DNA from 3 places in the Sulfurovum xiamenensis genome. Region 3 is predicted to be linked to each of the others. Evidence: riboswitches for the same ligand, from Rfam matches in the RefSeq annotation. Region 3 holds a riboswitch; each other region holds the start of a gene.
What was found. Region 3 has a riboswitch for cyclic di-GMP ahead of PF327_RS03430 (DUF4382 domain-containing protein). Riboswitches for the same ligand answer to the same signal wherever they lie in the genome.
Positions count from the first base shown of each region.

Region 1: it holds a riboswitch for cyclic di-GMP, as region 3 does, so the genes downstream of both, PF327_RS09260 (hypothetical protein) here and PF327_RS03430 (DUF4382 domain-containing protein) in region 3, are expected to answer to the same signal.
Region 2: it holds a riboswitch for cyclic di-GMP, as region 3 does, so the genes downstream of both, PF327_RS02405 (ABC transporter ATP-binding protein) here and PF327_RS03430 (DUF4382 domain-containing protein) in region 3, are expected to answer to the same signal.

Region 1 covers NZ_JAQIBC010000007.1:53,815-61,872, forward strand. The annotation lists gene PF327_RS09235 (TrmH family RNA methyltransferase) at 1-104, shown strand, start outside; gene PF327_RS09240 (polysaccharide biosynthesis/export family protein) at 193-948, shown strand; gene PF327_RS09245 (GumC family protein) at 975-3,386, shown strand; gene PF327_RS09250 (WecB/TagA/CpsF family glycosyltransferase) at 3,487-4,242, shown strand; gene wbaP (undecaprenyl-phosphate galactose phosphotransferase WbaP) at 4,267-5,715, opposite strand; cyclic di-GMP riboswitch class I at 5,948-6,027, shown strand; cyclic di-GMP riboswitch class I at 6,169-6,255, shown strand; gene PF327_RS09260 (hypothetical protein) at 6,388-8,019, shown strand.
Region 2 covers NZ_JAQIBC010000001.1:458,634-466,691, forward strand. The annotation lists gene PF327_RS02385 (asparagine synthetase B family protein) at 2-1,627, opposite strand; gene PF327_RS02390 (hypothetical protein) at 1,643-1,804, opposite strand; gene PF327_RS02395 (phosphoenolpyruvate carboxykinase (ATP)) at 1,919-2,803, opposite strand; gene PF327_RS02400 (lasso peptide biosynthesis B2 protein) at 2,800-3,258, opposite strand; gene PF327_RS02405 (ABC transporter ATP-binding protein) at 3,230-5,014, opposite strand; cyclic di-GMP riboswitch class I at 5,046-5,144, opposite strand; gene ribA (GTP cyclohydrolase II) at 5,195-5,776, opposite strand; gene hemB (porphobilinogen synthase) at 5,949-6,920, shown strand; gene argF (ornithine carbamoyltransferase) at 7,062-7,997, shown strand; gene hemN (oxygen-independent coproporphyrinogen III oxidase) at 7,998-8,058, shown strand, end outside.
Region 3 covers NZ_JAQIBC010000002.1:63,116-71,173, forward strand. The annotation lists gene PF327_RS03425 (DUF4382 domain-containing protein) at 1-601, shown strand, start outside; cyclic di-GMP riboswitch class I at 746-823, shown strand; cyclic di-GMP riboswitch class I at 902-980, shown strand; gene PF327_RS03430 (DUF4382 domain-containing protein) at 1,028-1,969, shown strand; gene PF327_RS03435 (tetratricopeptide repeat protein) at 2,078-2,662, opposite strand; gene PF327_RS03440 (valine--tRNA ligase) at 2,662-5,298, opposite strand; gene PF327_RS03445 (LOG family protein) at 5,368-6,240, opposite strand; gene PF327_RS03450 (6-phosphofructokinase) at 6,340-7,311, shown strand; gene PF327_RS03455 (SdiA-regulated domain-containing protein) at 7,299-8,033, shown strand; gene PF327_RS03460 (DUF2238 domain-containing protein) at 8,057-8,058, opposite strand, start outside.

The sequences.
Region 1 (8,058 bases), on a different contig from region 3:
ATGAAGTAGTCACCATAGAGATGACAGAAGGGGTGAAGAGTTTTAATGTAGGGGTTGCAGCTTCCATCATGATGTATCAGTTTAAACACAATATTAAAAAATAATAATTCTAAATAAACTTAGAAAATACTGTTGCTTGTTAATTATATTTGTGATATACTCAAAACATATTAATTTATCAGGGAGAATATCATGAAACGTGTAGCGATGTTTATAATAGCGGCTCTTGCAATGGCAGGGTGTACAACTAAAGAGGACTTTGTTTTATTCCATGATACAAATATAAGTCAACCGAATGCGGGGAAACAGGTGATTGACTTAACCAGTGTTGCCAAATATGAATATAAGATCCAACCACATGATAGAATATCTATTACGATGTATAATCATCCTGAACTTGGTACAACAAGTACTGCAAGCCAAAGAGAAGATACAAGAGGTGTATTAGTTGATGCAAATGGATATGTTAGACTACCACTTGTGAAAAATGTACATGTTGCCGGACTTTCTCAAAGAGCGGCACAACAAAAGATAGAGAAAGCATATTCTGCCTTTCTTGAAGATGCGGAACTCTATTTGGAAGTGCTAAACAAGAGAGCGTACATTCTAGGTGAAGTAAAAAAACCTGGTGAAGTAAGACTCTTTAACGAGAAAGCTACACTTTTACAATTGTTGGCTCAAGCAGGTGATCTGACAGATTCTGCGAACAGACATGCCATCGTTGTTTTAAAAAACAGATACAATAAAGTCTATACTGAGACTGTTGACCTAACAGGTCCAAACTCGATCAAATTAGCCAACCTAATGATCTATCCTAACGACATAGTTTATGTAGCTCCAAATGATATAAAATCTATCAATGTTGGAATCAGTGAAACTAATCCGGGACTACAACTCATAGGAAATATTATACAACCAGCAGTTCAGGTTAAATACTTAGGTGATTAATGAAAGAGATGTAGAGAAATAAGACGATGTTAAAAAGCAATGATCGTACATTGAATAATGATGAAATTGAGGTCAAAGAACTTATTCAGACGGTCTTGCAATACAAATGGTCGATTTTATTCATTACGTTCATTGCATTAATAATAGCGTCTTTTTTTCTGTATTTTAAAACAGACATTTACAGTTCCTCTGCTACGATTGAAGTCAAATCTGTTGATGGTGGAAAAACAGGAGGTATGACCCAAGCTGACTTTTTAGAAGGAGCATTCTCTGGGTTTGGAAGTTCGAATGTAGATAAAGATATAGAAATCTTAAAAACTTTTCATGTTAATAATCTAGTACTTAATAAAATAAATTTTCATACACGCTATTACATAGATAGTGGATTTAAACAAGTTGAACTCTATAATAATTCACCAGTCACAATTAAAGATGTTACTGTATTAAATAGAAAGATCACAGGTAGAAAAATTAAACTTATTCCTGTAGAAGATGGTTTCCATCTTCAAGTGGACAATACAGTTATAAGCAAAATATCGCATGTACTGTTTGGTAAAGAATTGATAGAATTTGATGATACACAAATCTATCATTATGGCGAACCTCTTAAAAATTCCTATCTTGAATTAACCGTTGAAACAAAGAGTACAATAACAGAACCAGTTTATTTTATCTTATTTACAAATAACAGACGAATATTTGAAAACTTAAAAGGTAATCTCGAGATTACACAAGTCACCTTAGATGCACCACTTATCAATATTACCTATAAAGATAACATCCCCCAAAGAGCAGATGCTTTTGTTAATGAAATTGCTGAAAGTTTCATACTCCAAAGTGTAGCTGAGAAGACTAAAGGTAATGACAGAATCATAAACTTTATCGATCAACAACTCAAAGAGATAAAAAGAAAACTAGATGATTCTGAAAAAAAATTAGAAAACTACAGAATAGAGAATAAAGCTATTGATCCAAAATTACAGGGGGCAACATATATTGAGGAATTAAGTAAAATTGATATTGAACTCTCACAGAATGAACTCAAAGAGATGTTAATGAAAAACCTTCTTGCCTTTATAGACAAGGGGGAAAATCTTGATGCAATGGCACCATTGTTAATAGAATTGAATGATCCTTCTACACTGGCCCTTATCACCAAGCTGCAAGAAGCTCAGATTCAAGAAGAAGGATTACAGGCAGAGTACTCCTCTAAACATCCCGGTTTGATTGCCGTACGAAAGCAAATCCGATATATTATAAAGAAACTTATATTAAATGTTCAAAATTTAAAGTCAAGTTTGATACATAGGAATGCAAATCTTGTAAAATTAAAAAAATCCTATGATAAAAACATTGAATCACTCCCCACACAAGAGAGAATTCTCATTAATCTACAAAGAAACTACGAAGTAAATGCAGAAACCTATAAATTTCTTCTTAGAAAAAAATCTGAAAATGAAATGATCAAAGTAGCAATCCTTTCAGATTATAGAGTCATTGACAATGCATATCACAGCCCTATACCTATTGGTTTGAAACCTTCTATGATACTTATTATTTCTCTTATGCTTGGTCTTATTTTAGGTATTGTACAAGCTCTGGTACGTCACTTCATGAATGATAAAATACAAAACAAACAAGATATCGAAGATCTAACTACATTGCCAATCTATGGTATCCTTCCTGCATTAAAGCAAAATGTAATTAAACTTGAAGTCTTTAAAGATCCCAAATCACCTTTTTCAGAGAGTTATAGAAGTTTACGAACAAACTTACAATTTACACAAAAAGTAAACCAAGCAAATGTTATATTAGTCACTTCAACTGTTGCAGGTGAAGGGAAAAGTACTACTGTAGCGAATTTAGGTGCTGTTTTTCAAATGGCAAATTATAAATCCATAGTCATCAATCTAGATTTGAGAAAACCTACGCTTCATCATTATTTTAATGCATCTAATAGTGTTGGAATAAGTACTTATTTAAGTGGAAAACATAAGGTTGGAGATATTATTCAGTCAACAGAATATCAAGACCTGGATATTATTGCTTCTGGGCCTATTCCACCAAACCCCTCAGAACTTATTCTATCAGATAAATTGGATGAATTGATAGATACATTAAAAGAAGTTTATGACTATATCTTTATAGACAGTGCTCCACTGGGTCTGGTAACAGATACGATGCATCTTATGCAATATGCTGATCTAAATCTCATTGTTTTTCGTGAGAATTATGCCAAGAAATCATTTGTTACAGACTTAAACAGTTTAGTCGAGAAACATGATCTTAAACATATAGGTTTAGTGATCAATTCTGTAGATGCATCCTCAAGTTCATATGGATATGGTTACGGCTATGGTTACGGCTATGGTACAAGTGATAAAAACCAGAAAAAAAATAAAATTATGGAGTTTGTTAGAAGAAAATTGAAATTGTAGCCCTAAAATTTTAAATTCTGAATTTAAATTACGCTATGTCTTACTTATGCAGGTTATGAAAAATACAGAGTGTATCCCTCTATTTATAAGGAAATTATGAATGAAAAAAAGAAAAGTTATTAACACTTTGATTAATACCGGTAGCTACGAAGAACTCATTGGTAATATTTTAGATCTTTCTAAAAACAGTCGTTCTAGTTATGTTTGCATTTCAAATGTACATATGGCGATCGAAGCATATTTGGATAAAACTTTTTGTAACATTGTGAATAGTTCTGATATCGCAACACCCGATGGTATGCCCCTAGCTAAAGCCATGAAGATGCTTTACAGTGTAGATCAGGATAGAGTTGCAGGTATGGACTTAATGCCTGATCTTATGCATATTTCTGAAGAAAAAGGTTTATCAATTTTCTTATACGGTTCAACCGATGAAGTATTAAAGGCTATTGTATCAAAGGCCAAGAATGAGTTCCCAAACTTAAAACTACATATATATTCACCCCCCTTTAGAACTTTGTCACATGAAGAAAAAGAGCATATAGTAAGGATCATCAACAAGCATAATCCTGATTTTGTTTTTGTAGCACTTGGATGTCCAAAACAGGAGAAATGGATGTCTGAGCATAAAAATAAAATCAATAGCTGCATGATAGGCTTAGGAGGAGCATTAGAAGTATATGCTAACTTAAAAAGTAGAGCACCACAATGGATGCAAAACTATTCACTTGAATGGCTTTATAGGTTGATTCAAGACCCCAAAAGATTGTGGAAAAGATATTTAGTGACTAATTCACTGTTTATTGGCCTGTTATTTGTCCAATTTATCAAAGTAAGGGTTTTTAAAGATGACTGAAAATATTTGTAAGGGGAGTGTTAATTAACAAGACCCCTCTCTTTTCAAAACTACTTTAATCGTTTTGATCAGTATAAATATATCTGACCATAATGACCAATTATATACATACCATGAATCAAGTGTCACTCTCTCATCAAATGTAAGTTTATTTCTGCCTGAAACCTGCCATAGGCCTGTAATACCTGGTTTAGCTTCTAAAATGATACTGGCTTGTTTCCCCATATCTTCTCTCTCCCTGGGGAGATAAGGTCTTGGACCCACAAAACTCATCTCTCCCTTAAGCACATTAATAATCTGAGCAAGTTCATCCAAAGATGTTTTTCTAAGTATTTTCCCTACTCTTGTAACTCTGGGGTCATATGATTTAAGTTTTTTGTATTTTTTCCACTCTGCTGCTGCTTCCTCATTTTCTTCTAAATATTTTTTTAGGATCTCATCGCTATTTTCATACATGGTCTGAAATTTAAAACATTGAAAATATGTACCATACTGTCCCAATCTTTTTTGAGAAAAAACGACTGGTCCTTTTGAATCAATTTTAATGAGAATAGCGATAATCATAACGACAGGTATATTTAAAGGTAACAGGATCAGTGCTATCAGTATGTCAAAAGTGTTTTTCCAAAACAGATTATTTCTTTTTCTTAAATTATTATTGAGTTCCAGTAAAAATGTATTGTTTGAGAGTACATGTAAAAGTTTGGTGTTTTGCATTGCTATACCTTTTGCATGTGGCACTATAATAACACGCCTTGAACACTGCTCTACTTCAAGCACTAAAGCAGAAATTTCTTCCTTCTCAAAATGTGGTAAAGAAATCAATGCAATATTGACATGATATTTTCTTGCTATATCACAGTAGTCTTTGATCTCACCCAAAACTTTATAATGTTCATTTGGGATATGCACTTCATTATTTTCAAGAGATCTACCATCATCCAAGAACCCTATTACCTTATATCCAAGAAAATGGTTTTTCATCATTTTATCAGCAAATTCTCTTCCTGGCCCATTATTCCCAAGTATAAGAATAGGCTCATACCATATTTTTAAACGATATAAAAGATTTTTACCATAGAGTCTAAACATAGGAAAGATCATCATACTAGTAAGCCACAGTAAGATAATGAATGACATGGATAAATGCTCCAGAAATCCAATAATAAGAGCTATAGTGGTAGATAAAATAAGTGATTTAACAAGAATTCGTGACTCTTCTGAAAAGGTTTCCCTTCTAGAATACAAACCTTCATAGCTTATAACAATTAAATATATGATAGACAGCCAAGCGTAGTCCTTTAAAGTACTAAGTTCAAGGGAATCTAGACTTAACACTTCAAAGGAGATTAATGTACTAAATGCATAGGCGATACCTACTGAAGTAAAAAAAGAGAGTGAATCAATTATAATTAAGCCGATAACAGAAAAAATATCATTTTTCCAAGATTTACGCCTTCTGTCTGTCCACATATAAATCACTCCAAACTACCAAATATTTATATTTTATATTATTACATCATAGCTAAATATATTATATTATCAAAATACAAAATGGTGAAGCAACAGTAATCTAAATTTATATTTCATCAAATAAATTGATTATAAACATATATTTTAATTTTATATTATTTTCAGTTTAATTATGTATTATTCCGGTACAACTATGATTTAAGATACTACTTAATCATAAGTTATATTAATAAAAGTATTAGGCCAAACCTGTTGTGAAGCAGGGACGGAAAGCTTCAGGTCTTTTGAAAAAAAGATAGCTGGGTTGCATTTATTTTGACATATCGTATCTCAAACGATGTCTCTTAATAAATTATAACTTTTATATAAAGTTTATAATCCTAATCCTAATAAAAATTCAGGCATGTGGGTAATATTGAGGTAATGCTCTTTCAATATAATTCCCACCAAGTTAGTGAGAAAAGCTAAACCTATTGTGAAGTAGGGACGGAAAGCCAAGGGTCTCATAATAATGATTCATGAGATAGCCTAGTTGCCTTTGTTGAACACAACAAAGTAATGCTATATTTATAGTGGTTTATTCAATTCTTCATAGAAGAACTCCCTCCCCCTACCTTTCAATATATTTTCTTCACAACAATACACGTTCATACACAGAAGGAATATAAACGAATGTTTAGACTTAACAATATCAAACATAATGTACTTATACTGTCTTTTGCAACATTGCTTGCAGGTTGTGGCGGTGGAGGAACAGCGACTACAACAGATTCAACTACAACAGATCTCACTACAGCCCCAACAGAAAAAGTAGTGAAGATTGATATCATTGTCACAGCTACAGAAGATTCTGCCACCATCGAATGGAATCCCTATGGATATACTACAAAATCTGTAGAGTATGGTACAAGTAATAAGTATGGTTCAGTAGTTACAGTACAAGAAGAAGGTACTGTAACCTTATCAAATTTACAAGCTGCTACAGAATATCACTATAGAACAGTCTCTGAAGATGAGCGAGGTAGACTCATTGTAAGTAGTGACAACACATTTACAACACTTGCAAGTACACAACCGATTGTAACTGATCCAGTTCCTACAGAACCAATTGTCACGGAACCGATCATAACTGAACCAGTGCCAACAGAACCAATCGTAACGGACCCAGCACCAACAGAAACAAACACAACAGAACCGACTGTCACGGAACCAGCGCCAACTAATCCAATCGTAACGGACCCAATTGTAACTGAACCTGCGCCAACTGATCCAGTCGTAACTGAACCGGCACCCGTATGTCAAAGTGGGCCTGCAATGCAACAAGGACAGGTTAAAGATAGTATTTCAGGTACTGGTCTAGCCGATGTTACAGTCACAATTGCCGGATGTACTACAAAAACCGATGCAAATGGATACTATACACTTAATAATATAGTGGTTACTGATGAAGCAGTAGTAAACTTTGAAAAAGAGGGATACCCTCTCGGTAGTACCAAGATCCAGATCACAGAGACATCCGGAGATGGTACAATTTCTACAAATTATCTAGAATATACTATGTATGCCTATAGTGGGGAATGGACTAATGGTAGAGTATGGACTTATGAGAGCCAAAGTGGAGCCACAGGTGGTGCAGTTTTAATACCTGCAGGTACCATTCATACAGATACAGTAGGAAATATCTATAATGGAATTGTTTATAGTCGTTGGACTTTTAAAGATACCATGTCAACAGAAGTACGAGATACCTTTCCTGGATCTTTTGAGGGGGAGAATAGCAATGGGATTATTGTTCCATTTGTCTCCTATGCCATTACATCAGTAGAATTAAAAGATGAGAATAATGTCTCATTGAGTTTATCTGATAATATAACTTTAGTACTTCCATCCGTCACAGGAACAACAGCAAATACCATTCCACTTTGGTACTATGATTACGACCAAGGATTATGGATCGAAGAAGGTTATGCCCAACGGCAAGCAGATGGAACATATCGTGGAGAGATATCACACCCTGGTACATGGAGTCTGAGTCAAACAGTTGAGGAAGAAGTCGGTATCTATCGAGGTCATATTGTTGATGTCGACGGATCCCCAGTCAGTGATGCAAGAGTATATGCCATAGGAGATAACTGGATCAGTAGTGATCTCACTACTGATGAAAATGGTCTATTTGAGATCGAAGTAATACCTGGAAATAGTTTCCAACTGATAGCCTATAACTACAAAGATAAATATGAAGCCAAATATAATGGTTCAATATCAGCAATTACTTCTGGCGAAGTTGTCGAAGACAGAATATAAAATTAATATGAGTAATATTGAGGTAATTGTATTTCAATA
Region 2 (8,058 bases), on a different contig from region 3:
ATTACAATGATCCCTTTTCAAAATTATACCGATACCAATATTCCATATTGATAATAGTCCAAAGGATAACAATATATTTAATCGTTTTATCTTCATACTCTTGTCTGTACTTGTCAATAAGCGATTGTTCTATAAGACCAAGTTTTACTATATAAGGGTCATCAAGCAAGGCACCAAGGTCAATGGCATCAATTTGCTGTCTGATGGGTTCAGAGAACTCTGCTTTATCTTTTCTATCTCTGATCTTGTCTGGCAAAATTCCATCCATCGCTTTTCTTAATATCCATTTTATGGTTCTTTGTTTGTATTTCATTTCAGGAGGTAAAGAGAGTGCAAACTCTACCAGTTCAAGGTCAAAATAAGGATGGCGGTACTCTATACCAAAATGATTCTCTGCAGCGTGAAAAAGGTTACCATCCATGACTGTAGAGTAAAATGCCGAAGTTATCATATCTAAATCGTTTTGATATGCGGGGTTTTTCATACCAACTACTTGACTCAGGTCTTCTATCTCACTCCCTTCTTTTAAAAAAGGATTTGTCTCATTTTTACCAAGTAATACTTTTATAACATCAATAACTCTTTCACCCAACAAAGGTTTAATGATATAAGCTTTAATAACACTCCATGGCTTAGGATAAAACTTTAGCTCTCTGTAGAGTGTAAAAAATTTAAAACGTCTAAACAAATCATATAGAATATAAGGAGTTCCTGTAAAAAGATGGTCTCCTCCTTGTCCTGTGATAACAATTCTTTTTCCGTCAGTTTTCATCTTCTCAAGCATAGGAAGTGACATGGCAAATGTTAAAGTTATAGGCCAATTTGGACTGATTTTATAAAGATTATTTAATGAATATATTTTCTTATAATCTAGTTTTGATGTACTGATTTTCTGATGATGTAAGTGATATTTTTCCAAAATACTATCAACATACTTACCTTCATCACATTCTAAACCCTTGAAGTCCATAGAATAACTATCAATTTTGTAGGGAGTAATACTTTGACTTAGTACAGAAACGACAGAAGAAGAGTCTAATCCCCCACTCACTTCAAAAGCTGTTTTGTCTAAGTTTGAAACACGTTTCTCTATTGCATGTGAAAAAAATTTAATAAACTTTTTTGTAGCTTCATCTTTAGTGATTTCATAATTTATTTTAATCTTTTCAGGATACCAATAACGCTCTAGATATTCTTTCCCATCTTTGATAGTCAAAATATGCCCCGGAGGAAGACGATAGATCCCTTCATACATGGTGTCAGTATAATCAACAGTACGTTGATAAAGCATCGTTCTCATAGATTTTAAATTTGGTTTTTTTTGCATATGAGGAAGATTAAGAAGTTCATCTATATTGGAGGAAAACTTATAGCCATCTTCTGTCTTGGTAAAATACAGTGATTTTACTCCCAAAGGATCACGGGCACAAAAATAGTACTTATTTTCAGAGTCATAAAGAACAAATGAAAAGTCTCCACCAAGATGAGAAAGTAAATCATTTCCCCACTCTTCATAAGCATAACAAAGAATTACATTCCCTGAGAGATTAGCATCTTCTATATCTAATTTATTTTTTAAATCTATCGTATTATAAAGCGAAGTTTTTGAAAAAATAATATCCAGCATAAATAAAATTTAATTCTAAGATTGATTAGAACTAAAACCAAAACCATCAAATTGAAATGAAAGCGATCCACCTTTAGTTGATTCTTTTATTCTTCCTATCTCTTTTAATTGTGGTTCACTATAACTCTTTTTCTCACTGTATTTTTTCATATTGTCATTCTTCTTTGAAATTGGCACTTTATCTCCCTAAAATATTCGTAACACTCCATTAATCTAACACTTATCATAACTATATTAAATTTGGAAAAAAATTATACTGTGTTATATTTAAATAACAATAAGTATTATATTTTAATTTAATTCTTTACTATGAGCACAAATCATATCGTGGACTTCATCCAGTCTCTCCATATCCCATGGTACTTGCACATGGAAAACCTTTATGCTATTTAACATCTGAGAAAGATACTTTAGTCGTATCAGTTTTAGATGAGAGAACATATAGAGATAGTTGGGCAGAAGAAAATCAAACTTTGCAAAACCTTTAATTTCTTTTATAGTGATGTCTGCATCGCCTTCTACACCTTTAAGTGCATAAAAAGCATGAATGGCTTTAAAGTGTGTAGTAAAGTTTTCAACTCGATACCCCAACTCTTCAAATTTCCTGTAAGGTCTATGATAAGGATGTGACCCCACAGCCATAAACTTACCGTCATCTATGAAAGTCGGTACCTTGTCATCTGAGATGAGAGTATGCCCCTGTTTGATGAAGTAGTCTGTCATTGTAGATTTTCCACCCATAGATGGAGCGATGAAAAAGATAGGTTTCCCCTCCACTTCCACTGCTCCGGCATGGAGGAAATCATACATATTCTCCAATGTCATGAACAGTGGTAAAAGCAGATGAACAAACCAAAAACTCAACAGATTTACATTACCTTTTTCACCTATTTCATAGTAGATCTTCCTCTCTCCGCCAAGCCAGTAAAATCGGACCACATCCTTGACTTCATAACACCAAGGCTGCCCTGTTTCACTGCCATTAAATACACGGTCACTGTAAAGATAGACCTTACGACCATGGGCCCAGTATAATGGAAAACCACAGGTGATGGCACTTTTAAGGACATCAGGTACTTTTGCAGAAAGTTCTACTTCATACCGTGAAGCGGTCTCATGAGATAGATCTAGGGGAAAGTCGATATCACTTTTGATCTTTGTACCGTATACTGTCATTCTTTTCCCCATTCAAACGTCGAAATCACTGTAAACTCTTCATATCCTTTAGCACCCGTAAGTATGACATCGCCACACTGAGACCAGGCGTGTGCTTTCATCTTCTCTTCAACATTTTTATCTTTTGCTACCCCTAGATGAAAGACCCCTGGAATACCGCGTTTTTGCAGCATTTTTTGAGCGGTAAGTGACTGTACCAGACAAGCACTCTCCCAGGGAGTATGCGCAGCGGCTCTAGTAACTGTCTGCCCCACTAAAGTAGCGGTCTGCATTTCATCATCCGTTAATGGAGTCATCTCACCTTTGCTTTTTTGATGTTCCAAAGAATGGGTTAAACGTTTAAAAGAGACACTCAAAATCGCTGCACGCATGATGCCAAGCATCATATAGGCTTCCAAGAAGAGTTTTTTCTCTTTGTTTGTTAAGTTAACAAATTGTTGTATTTTTCTCAGCATCAAACTCTGCCTGTATCAGTCCTATTTTTCGAAGTTCTTCATAACTTCCCTCTGCCTTTACATACCCATCATCAATGAAATAGATATGATCTGCCTGCTTGATCGTTGTCGTTCTGTGTGCAATGATAATCGTGGTACGACCTTTAAGAAATGCCTCCAGTGTTTCATAGAGATGATACTCTGTTTCGTTATCCAATGCAGATGTTGCTTCATCAAATATAACGATCTTTGGATCTGAAAGTATCAACCTGGCGATGGCGAGCCGCTGACGCTGACCACCAGAGAGACGGATACCATTTTTACCGATACACGTTTCCAATCCATCTTCTAATTTGGCTACAAACTCTTCAAGTTGTGCAGCTTTCAGTGCTTCGTAGATCTCTGTCTCACTTTTCTCTTTAAAAAGAGTGAGATTCATACGAATAGTATCGTTGAAAAAGAGTGCTTCTTGTAGCATGAGTGCCGTATTCTCGCGTACAATGGGTAAGCCTATCTTCTCTATAGGAACATCTCCATAAAGTATCTCTCCCCTATGTGAAGGATAAAACCCTACCATGATTTGAGCAATGGTTGTTTTCCCGCTTCCACTTGGACCGATGAGTGCGATCTTTTGCCCTTCTTTTGCTTTTAAATTAATATTATGCAGTACTTCTTTCCCATTGCCATAGGAAAAAGATATCTCTTTTAATTCTAGGGAAGTCGTTTTTTTATCTTCAAATGGGTTACACTCATGTGGATAATGTGGCTCATGGGAAAGAGTAAGTAATGTATTGATACGTTCAAGTGCCGGTTTGATAGTTTGATAGGAGATGACCAATCCCATCAATTGCTGCATAGGAGAAACAAGCGTAGAAAGGTAAAAAAGAAAAGCTATCATCATTCCAACGGTTAAATCTGAATATGCCACTGCAGCTATACCCAGTCCTCGAAAGATATCCACTACCGTATTGGTCAAAAGTGTAGATGAAGTTTGTGCAACAGAAGCTTTGTAACCATAGTCAAGTGATGCCGACTCGATCTCTTTTGCATGTCCCTGAAGAATACCAAAGAAGCTTCGTTCCTGGTTACTTACACGTACTTGTACAAATAGTTCTAAAGTTTCATTGAGGAGTTCATGATAAATTTCATAGGCTTTATATTGACGTCGAAGCAGTTCTCCTGTCTTACGTCCCAAAAGTTTAGAAAAAGCTAAGAAAAAAGGGTTGAGTAAAAACACCAATAATGCCAAGACCCAGTTCATCCAAAGCATGATCACAGCAATACCCAGCAGCATGAGAGAAGCACTCAAGAGTGTGGTAACTATCTGTCCGGAAAAACCACTGATACTCTCTACATCCTGCACACTCTTTGAAGCGATGTTCCCCGACTTCAGTGACTCATATTCTGAAAGTGAGATACGTTCTAAATGATGTAAGATTCGATGTCGTAGTAGATAACTTATCTTTTGTGTGATTTTAGTTGCGTAGAAAGTTTTTTTGTTATTCAAAAAAAATGCTAGAAATCTCAATGTGAGTATCACTGCGAGTATCACAGAGATATACAACCAAACTTCAGAATTCCCAAAGATACTGGAAATGAATTCTGTCATCTTCCCTGGATGCCCGAGCAGGACCTCGTCTATCAAAAGAGGCATAAGCATTGGTATAGGAAGCAAAAGCAACGTTGCACCTATCCCCAATAGGTTGGTACGCCAAAAATCTCTCTCTTGTGCCTTTATCTGATCATGGAGTGTTTTAAATGTATACTTGCCTGTCATCTTAACCTATTGTTTTATTCCGTACATTAAGTTAGGTAACCTGGCAATCTTCTCTGTTACTATCAAATGATAGTATGAAAGACCCATGGCTTTCTGACCCTGCCTCACAACAGGTGTAGCATTTATCTTATCAATTTTTATGAGTATATCATAAAAATTGATATTTTTTTAGTAATGACGTTAAAGCAGATGTCCCATCTGGTCTTTTTTCACTTGTAAATACCCCTCGTTATGAGGATTAGGCGTGATCTGGATAGGAAGTCGTTCTATGATCTCAATGTCACCCAGGCTCTCTATCTTTTTAGGATTATTGGTCAGCAGTTTGAGTTTTTTAATGCCAAAATGATGTAAAATGAACTCAACCACTTCATAGGTACGTTCATCTGCCTTAAATCCTAATTGATGGTTTGCTTCTACAGTGTTAAAACCTGCATCCTGGAGAGCATAGGCATTCACTTTATTGAGCAATCCTATATTCCGTCCTTCTTGACGATGGTAAATGATCATTCCACCCTCTTTTGCAATAAGTTCCAGTGCATATTGCAATTGCTCGCCACAGTCACACTTCACTGAGCCAAGTGCATCACCGGTCAGACATTCAGAATGTACACGTACGATCGGTTCATCCGATAAGTTATCTGTAAAAATGGCCAAATGCTCTTTACCTTCACCATTTTTTGTGACTTCTTTAAATGCTTGTATTTTAAATATGCCATATTTGGTTGGTAACGTAGCGATTTGTGATATATCTATAGTAATCATGATGAGATTATACTTTAAGAATGGACAATTAATAATTAATAATCCATAATTAGTGTAAAATACATATTTAATTATCATGCAAAAAGAATAAAACCCTTTTTTGCTACGCTAACGCTGTGTTTCTACAGTAAAAAGCTCACATGATCAGTCACTACAACAATCAAGGAATACTATGTTCGCACGTTTTAGAAGAAAAAGAATCAATCCCGTCCTAAGAGACCTCCTTCAAGAGACACACCTCAATGTCAATGATTTCATCTACCCGCTTTTTGCAAAAAACGGTACGGGTATCAAAGAAGAGGTAGCCTCTATGCCTGGTGTTTTCCAAATGAGCATTGATGAGATCGTCAAAGAGTGCGGTGAACTCAAAAAACTTGGTATCTACTCTATCATCCTATTTGGTATCCCGGATACTAAAGACTCTGTAGGGTCTGATGCACTGTGTGAACATGGTATCATCGCACAAACGGTACGTGAGGTCAAAGCTGCACACCCTGATATGTTTGTGGTTACGGATCTCTGTTTCTGCGAATATACTGACCACGGACACTGCGGTGTACTTGACCCGGTACTCCACACGGTTGACAATGACATTACACTTGACAACCTGGCTGCACAAGCCGTTGTCCATGCTAAAGCGGGTGTCGATATGATCGCACCTTCAGGTATGATGGATGGGATGATCACTGCCATACGTAACGGATTGGATGAAGCAGGATTTGTAAACCTTCCTGTCATGTCTTACTCCACCAAGTTTGCTTCAGCCTATTATGGTCCTTTCAGAGATGTGGCTGAATCGAGCCCAAGTTTTGGAGACAGAAGATCTTACCAAATGAACCCTGCGAACAGAAATGAAGCCATTCAAGAGAGTATAGAAGATGAAAAAGAGGGTGCAGACATCCTGATGGTCAAACCTGCACTTGCTTACCTTGATGTGGTAAGAGATGTGAAGAACAACACTTCATTACCTTTGGCTGTTTATAATGTTTCTGGTGAATACTCTATGCTCAAAATGGCAGCAAAAGCAGGTGTGATAGACTATGAGAAAGTGATGATGGAAACACTCCTTTCATTTAAACGTGCAGGTGCGGATATCATCATCACCTATCATGCAAAAGAAGCAGCCATACTTTTAAACAAATAACCCATTTATCCCCTGCACATACCTAAAAAGTGCAGGCCTCTACAACTTTCAACCCTTTTATGGTAGAATAATCTCTTTTAAATTTTCAACCCTTTTCTTATCTATAATTTATGCAAGGTTGAAAGATATGAGGATACAGTGATGAGACACTTTTTAACACTCAAAGATTTTACAAAAGATGAGATCTTGGAGATGATAACATTAGCACAGAAGATAAAAGCACAGACAAAGCAACGTAAGTTCGTTCCTTACATGGAACACCAGACACTTGGGATGATCTTTGAAAAGAGTTCTACTCGTACGCGTGTAAGCTTTGAGACAGGTATCTACCAACTTGGTGGTGTGGGACTATTCCTCTCTGCCAATGACATACAATTAGGGCGTGGTGAACCGATGAAAGATACGGCTCGTGTGATCAGCCGTATGGTCGATATGGTGATGATACGTACCTTTGAGCAGTCAAAACTTGAAGAGTTCGCAAATTACTCTAAAGTACCTGTGATCAATGGTCTCACAGACTCTTACCATCCTGTGCAACTCATGACAGATTACCTCACAATGATAGAACATGGTAAAGACAAAGATCCTGTGGTCGCCTATGTCGGTGATGGTAACAATATGACACACTCCTGGCTGATGCTTGCAGCGAAACTTGGTTTTGAACTGAGAGTGGCTACACCTAAAGGGTATGAGTGTGATGAAGGGATCGTCAAAGAGGCACTTGAAATCGCCAAGCAAAGCGGCGCGAAGATCACTTTTGGTAACGATCCTCAAGAGGCAGTCAAAGATTGTGATGTCGTGACCACAGATACTTGGGTCTCTATGGGACAGGAAGATGAAAAAGAAGAACGTGTTCGTGTATTCAACGGCTATATGGTAGATGAAACGATGATGTCATTGGCTAAACCTGATGCCATATTCTTACACTGCTTACCTGCATACAGAGGCTACGAAGTGAGTGAAGAGACCTTTGAGAAACACGAAGAGGTCATCTTTAGTGAAGCTGAGAACAGATTACATGCACAAAAAGGTATTATGGTGTGGTTGGATGCACATCGTAATGACAGCAACGACTAAATGAGTACTATAGATTTCGAAAAGTTCAGTAAATACTCCAAGCCGGGTCCGAGATATACCT
Region 3 (8,058 bases):
AGGAGAGATAGATCATGTACGTTTTGTACTCAATACAAATGAGTGTTATGTTGATCTGGTTGTTGGTGGCATGCAACCCTTAGAAGTTCCAAGCGGTGATCAAACAGGCTACAAAGCAATCGGAGGATTTACGATACCAGCCGGTGGTACAGTGAATGTTACAGCTGATTTCGATGTAAGAAAATCTGTGACTGTGACCGGTAATGTTAAGAAGAATGTAAATGTTACCTATAAGTTAAATCCTACTATCAAGATTATTGATAATATAGAAGTAGGTGAGATCAATGGTACAATGACATTGAATTTAGATGAAAATGTTTCATCAGTAATTGTCTATGCTTACGAAGATGGAAGCTGGGATTCTAATGAATCAAATGCAACCAATAATTTTGGAAAAGCAATTTTAAGTACAGATGCTACTGACGGAAGCTATACATTACCATGGCTTACTATAGGTACATATGATCTTGTAGTTACTTCACAGGATGTTAATGGTACTTTTAAAGACATCTTAGGATACTTTGATGATATCGTTGTATTGCCAGGTGAAACAACAAACCAGGACATTACGGACGAAACAATATCAACTACACTGCCTTAGGCCACATATTCCTCACTTATTAGAAGTGGGGAAACTCAATAAATAAATCTTAGCCTATGATTCTTCTTCACGCTCAAAGAGCTATTTAATCATTTATCTTATATAATAAGCATGTTTTATACGTTAAAGAGATATTTTAAATACTATTTGTTGTGCCAAACTTGTTGTGAAGCAAGGACGGAAAGCCATGGGTCTTAATCTTAAGATCGCCAGGTTGCCAAATACCATATGTGCGTATGATGTACTATGCTGTCTTTTCTCTTTACCTGTTTGAACTTTAAATATTATTTATTCAACCCTATTTTGTTGTGCCAAACTTGCTGTGAAGCAAGGACGGAAAGTCATGGGTCTTACATATGAAGATCGCCAGACTACCAAAATGAATTTTACTTCTTTTGTGCAACATTCAATTACACAAGGATATTTATGAAAAGATTTCAGACTCTGATCGGTATGATAGTATCGTTCACACTTATGACACTCATCTCTGGTTGTGGAGGCGGTGGTACATCTTCTACACCAACCGGTACTTTATCACTAAGCATGACAGATGCACCACCAAAATTAGAAGGAAATGTAACAGCGGTCAATATTGCTGTGATCGGTATTGAATACAATTATGAGGGAAATTGGGTCAATGCTGAAGAATTTGAGCCGAAAACTTTCAATCTACTTGATCTTCAAAATGGTAAATCACTGCATTTGGGAGATTTAGTACTTCCTGCTGGACACTATAAGGAGATTCGTTTTAAGTTGGCTATTCCTACAAAAGATACACCAGCTGAAATCCAAAGTAATCCAGACTGCAATATAACAATTGATAATGTTTCTTACCCATTGTTTACCCCTAGTGGTGCGGAAACGCAAAGTGGTTATAAGGGTAAAGGTGCATTTGATATTACAGCTGATGCAAAAATTGCAGTGACTGCTGATTTTGACATACATAAAGCAATTGTGGTTACAGGCAGTTCAACGAAAAATACAAAATATATTTTGAAGCCGGTTATCAGATTAGTTGTTACTGAACTATCAGGTATGATTAATGGAACAGTAGTAGATGCAGATGCAGAAAAATATGCGTCTTCTTCTTTAGTTGTTTATAGCTACAAGTCTGGTGAGTATAATTCAGATGAAACAGTTGCTGATGAGAATGGTAGTATTTTTCTGAATTCTGTAAGTGCAGCCGATGTCAATATGACGGATGGTAATTTTACGTTGGCATTCCTTGGTGAAGGAAATTACAGTCTTATTACGGCAGAGTACTTAGGTGATGTATTTCATGGTGTTGTGGATCAGGAAGATAATGTTGAAGTCTTGACAGGTGAAGTAACACCGGTGGATATTAATACTTCAGATAATACAATTTAATAATGTATTCCAGGCTACATACAAGGTATGGGTCTGGAGAGACGATAGAGATCAATGAGATGATCTCTATTGAATAAGCGCTTTTGTACTGAGTTCTACATCACACTTTTAAAAAACGATCTGCCCATCTTGCTGCATACGTTTGATAATACCTTTTGCCATCTCATGGCCTTGATAAGCAGCTTTTCTACACCATTCGATGGCTTTCTCTTTGTTCTCTTCACAGCCTAATCCCATGTCATAGAGTGCGCCTAGATTAAATTGGGCCTTTGCATTACCTACCTGAGCTGCTTTAGAGAAGAGTATGAATGCTTTTTTATAATCCTGATGTACACCACGACCTTCTTTGTACATGGCACCTAGGTTGTTAAAGGCATCGATGTTACCTCTTTTGGCTGCTTCTTCATACCAGAAGGCTGCCTCTGATTCATTCTTCTCACAACCTTCACCATTTTCAAGCATTAATGCCACTTCAAATTGTGCCAAAGGTACTTCTCTGGTCGCTGATTCCAGATAGTAGTCAAAGGCTTTTTTCGTGTCTTGGTTGACACCAAGCCCTCTAAAATAGAGGTACCCAAGGTAATAGTAGGATACAGGGTCCTTTTGTTTTTCTAGAGCAGAGTAGAGTTCAAGAGCCTTGTCGTATTCTTTTGCGAGTAATGCGTTGTACGCTTCTTGTGCTAGAGGAGTCATTATGCACCAAACCCTGCAAGTTCGTTTTGAACTTTTTCCATTTTAGCCTCTGCATCCTCTAACGCTTTTCTGTTCTCTGTAATGACTTGTTCAGGTGCATTGGCTACAAATTTTTCGTTATTTAGCATGCCACTGAGTTTTTGTATCTCTTTTTCGAGCTTCTCTTTTTGTTTGCTAAGTTTACCGATGATCGCACTTAGGTCGATCTCTTCAGTCGGGATATAGACTTCAAGGTTGTCAGATACGTCTGTTACAGAATTCTCTACTTTTGCATCTACAAATTCTATCTCTTCTACTTTTGCCAATTTCTGGATAAATGGTTTTGCTACATCCGTATCGATAGTTGTTCCAAGTTTGACATATGCCTTTGCGATCTTGGAGTTACCCATATCGATAATTACTTTGGCTCTTCTTATCGCAGTAATGGTCTCTTCGATGATAGCAAACGTCGCTTCTGCATCTGCATCCGCTTTAACCTCTTTAGGGAAGTTCATCACCATGACCGAGTCACCACTTTCCAATTCAGTACCAGAGAGTTTATGGTAGAGATGCTCAGAGATGAATGGCATGAACGGAGAAACCATCTTGAGCGTCTCTTTGAAGATCGCACCAAGTTCTGCGATAGACTCTTTACTTGCTTTAGAGTATTCGATACCCCAGTCACAGAATTCATTCCATACGAAACGGTAGAGTGCTGTTGCTGCTTCGTTGAACTTATATGTTTCCAGTGTCTCACGTACCTCTTCCACTGCACGAGAGAGGCGGCTTTGCATATATTTACCAAGCGGTGTCTTGATCTCTATATCCTTCAGATCTGCAAAAGTATCTACATTCATCTGCAGGAAATTTGAAGCATTATAGAGCTTGTTTGTAAAGTTTCTGAACTGCTCAAGATTCTTTGCACCAAGTTTAATGTCACGTCCCTGAACTGCAAGGAATGCCAGGGTAAATCTGATGATATCTGCAGAGTGCTCTTCAACCATATCAAGTGGGTCAATTACGTTACCCTTTGACTTACTCATTTTAGCCCCATGTTCATCACGAACAAGCGCGTGCATATAGATATCTTTGAATGGCAGTTCACCTCTGAAGTGCTCACCCATCATCATCATCCGAGCTACCCAGAAGAACATGATATCAAATCCTGTGATCAGCAGCGAGTTCGGGTAGAAGTCAGCCAGGTCACTGTCGTTGTATGTCCCTTCCATCTTGCCATTGTTTCCCCAGCCAAGTGGAGAGAAGGCCCAAAGTGCAGAAGAGAACCATGTATCCAGTACATCAGGGTCCTGGCGGATCTCGGTGCTAGCACAGTGAGGACAAGCTTCGGGGTTATCGTGTTTGTCAGCCCACTGGTGATCACAAGAATCACAATAGAATACAGGGATACGATGTCCCCACCAAAGCTGTCTTGAGATACACCAGTCACGAAGCTCATCCATCCATGCTCTGTAAGAGTTGAGCCAGTGAGGAGGGTGGAACTGTGCTTCACCCGCATAGGTCTTTTCGATGGATTTTTTAGCGACTTCACTTCTAACGAACCATTGTTTAGAGATGTATGGTTCAACAATATTTTTACATCTGTAGCAGTGTCCTACCTGGTGTTGGTGATCTTCAATTTTGACGATGTAGCCTTCTGCTTCAAGTTTTTCAACGATCGGCTTTCTGGCTTCAAGTCTCTCCATACCGGTAAACTCACCGCAGTATTCGTTGAGGATACCTTTTTCATCAAAGACTGTAATGAACTCAAGGTCATGTCTTTTACCTACTTCGTAGTCATTCTGGTCATGTGCAGGGGTGACCTTTACGATACCTGTACCAAACTCCATATCAACATGTTCATCAGCAATGATCTTTATCTTCCTGTCAGTAAGCGGAAGGATCACCTCTTTACCGATGATACCTTTGTAGCGCTCATCTTCAGGGTGCACCATGATCGCCGTATCCCCAAAGTACGTCTCAGGTCTGGTGGTTGCTACAGTGACATGTCCACTCCCATCAGCAAAATGGTAGTTCATATGATAGAACTTACCATTTACCTCTTCATGCTCCACTTCGATATCGGAAAGTGCACCATCATGGGTACACCAGTTGACCATATAGTTGTTCTGTACGATCATACCTTCGTTATAGAGGTGGACAAATGCCTCTTTTACCGCTTCTTTAAGACCTTCATCCATGGTGAAACGCTCTCTGCTCCAAGCAGGTGAAACCCCGAGCTTTCTCATCTGGTGAACGATCGTACCGCCTGAGTACTCTTTCCACTTCCATACTCTTTCAAGGAAAGCTTCTCTTCCTAGGGCTTCTTTAGTCGTTCCTTCAGCAAGCAGTTGCTTCTCTACGACATTCTGTGTTGCGATACCGGCATGGTCGGTGCCGGGCTGCCAAAGAGTCTTGTATCCATCCATTCTTTTATAACGTGTGATGATATCTTGTAGTGTAAATGTAAGTGCATGACCGATGTGCAGACTTCCTGTGACATTTGGAGGAGGCATCATGATCGCAAAGTTCTTGCCATCTTCTTGGATATTTTTGTTCCCCTCTATCTCAAAATAGCCACGATCTTCCCATATCTCGTAGTAATGGTCTTCTACTTCTTTTGGATTATATACTGCTTTTTTTTCGGTTGTTTCGCTCATAACTTCCATTCCTATCTATTATATTGCCGCGATTATAGCGTAATGGTGCTTTTTGTTTTATGGGCGTGTTTAAAAGAGGGGGGTTTTATTTTTTTTATGCCATTGGATAATAGCATGCCATGCTTCTTCTGCATTATCGACGTAAGTTATGATATCTAGATCATGAGGCTCAATGGCATCTTCTTCCTCTAAAAATTCAAAATCAATCATACGATTCCAATACTCTTTACCAAGTAAAATAATGGGAATAGGGGGTGTTTTTTTTGTTTGTATCAGTGTTAATACTTCAAAGAGTTCATCCATGGTACCAAAACCACCGGGAAAGACAACCAGTGCTTTGGCACGTTGCATGAAGTGGAGTTTCCGCATAGCAAAATATCGAAATTGAAAACAGAGTTCGGGCGTAATGTATGGGTTGGGGAACTGTTCATGTGACAGTTCGATATTGAGACCTATAGATTTGGCACCTACATCAGATGCTCCACGGTTTGCTGCTTCCATGATACCCGGACCACCTCCTGTCATTAAGGTGACGTGCGCATCTTCAGGGCATTTACCGCTTTTCCCCACCAGTTGACCGAATTTACGGGCTTCATCATAGTAATGACTCTTTCTTACACTACTTTCCGCTTTTTTAAGGGCAAATAGAAGTGCTTCTGATTGAGGTGAACTCTCCAACTCTTGTTCGATCTTTTTCAATGCTTTTAACGCCACATCAAATTCTACGATACGTGCACTGCCAAAGACAACGATCGTATGATCAACACCTTGCTTTTGCATCTTGACCTCTGCTTTGAGATAGTCAAGCTGAAGTCTTACCCCTCTGGCTTCATCAGAGTAGATAAAATTCTTATCTTCCTCTGCGATTTCATAAGATGCATCATTGATGATAGCTTTGATCTGTTGTAATGTTTCAGAATAATTATTGGACTTTTTTTTCATACGGATACCTCTAAAGTTATTATACATATTTTTTAACTGAATTACTTTGAATACTTTTAATGGTATAATTTTTTATAATCATTTTATAAAAGGCGTAGGATGAAAAATATAGCCATACTCTGTTCCGGTGGTGATGTTTCAGGAATGAATGCTGCTTTAAAGCGTTTTGTTGAATACAGCATTGGAAAAGGACTTAGACCCTATTTCGTTGATCATGGTTTTGATGGTTTGATAGATAACAACATCTATGAGGCATGTTACAGTGATGTTGCAGGTATTATTTCCAGAGGAGGTACCAAAATACACTCTTCCCGTTCAAAACGTTTTATGGAACAATCCTATCGTAAACAGGCAATTGATAACCTAAAATCTCATAACATAGGATATTTGGTCGTTTTGGGTGGTGATGGTTCATTTAAAGGGATGCAGGCATTGAGTGATGAGAGTGAAGGTTTAAGTTTTGCCGGTATCCCTGCTACTATCGACAATGATATTGCTGGAACAGAGTACTGTCTTGGGGTAGATACAGCACTCAATGTCATTAAGTATGCCATAGACTCAATCAGAGATACGGCATCATCCTTTAGCCGTGCATTTGTCATAGAAGCGATGGGTAGAGAGTCTGGATACCTGGCACTTGTCTCAGCACTGACCTCTGGGGCAGAGATGTGCTTAATACCGGAAATTCCCTATGATCTGGACAACTATAAATCATGTTTTCAAAAACAGAGGATAGAGGGAAGAGACTATTTTATCGCAGTGGTCTCTGAAGCTTTGAAAAACTCTGAAGAAGTCGCACAGTGGTTTGAAGAGGAGCTAGGAGTAGAATCCCGTATTACAGTGTTGGGTCACATACAACGCGGAGGGAATACTACCGTGTATGACCGCCTTATGGCTTTTCATTTTGTGACCCAGGCTATAAATGGATTGCTTGAGGGAAATAAGAGTTCAGTTATCTGTTATGGTGATGGTGGATTCAACCATAAAAAGATAGAAGAAGTAGCGTATAAAAAATACCAGATAAACCCGGAGTTGCTGAAACTCGGAAGAGAATTCGGTTGCCATATATAAAATATTATTTTCTAGTTCCTTTAGTATTACTGGTAAGTGCCTGTGCTTCCCCAGAGGGAGAGGTGATCGCACACATCCCGGAAGCTTCTGGTATAAGTTACTGCAGCAGCGATGATACACTTGTTGTCGCCAATGATGAAGGGACCTACTATAAGATCTCTCGAAAAGGAAAGATACTCCAACACACAAAGTTAGGAAAGTATGATCTAGAAGGTGTTGTATGTGAAGAGTCACAGATGATATTTGCAGTTGAAAATAAAGGAATGTTGCTTGTTGATACTCAGACAGGTGAAAAGAAGGAAATTCCTTTGGATACCATGTATCATGGAAAAAAGTTATCGCTGATTAGTAAAAAATCAGGGGTAGAAGGTATCACGAAAGTTGGCAACAGTATTTATCTGGCCAAACAATCCAACAAGAAAAAAAGATCATTCATTGCTGTAGTAAGATTGATGCCTTCTCCTTCAAAGATCGTTGATGTGATTGAACATCGTGTCGCTGATACTGCAGGACTTTGCTATCATGACGGATATCTTTATATGGTGAGTGATAAAAAGGATCTTCTGATCAAATATGATCTACAAAAGAAGAAAATCGTACAAAAAGTCAAATTAGCAAAGGGAGCCTGGGAAGGTATAGCCTTTGATGCGAAAGGCAATGTTTATCTTGCAGATGATGACGGACGCATTGTAAAATACAAGAAAAAGAGACTGGGGTTATAACACACAGTTTTTTTATATAGACCTT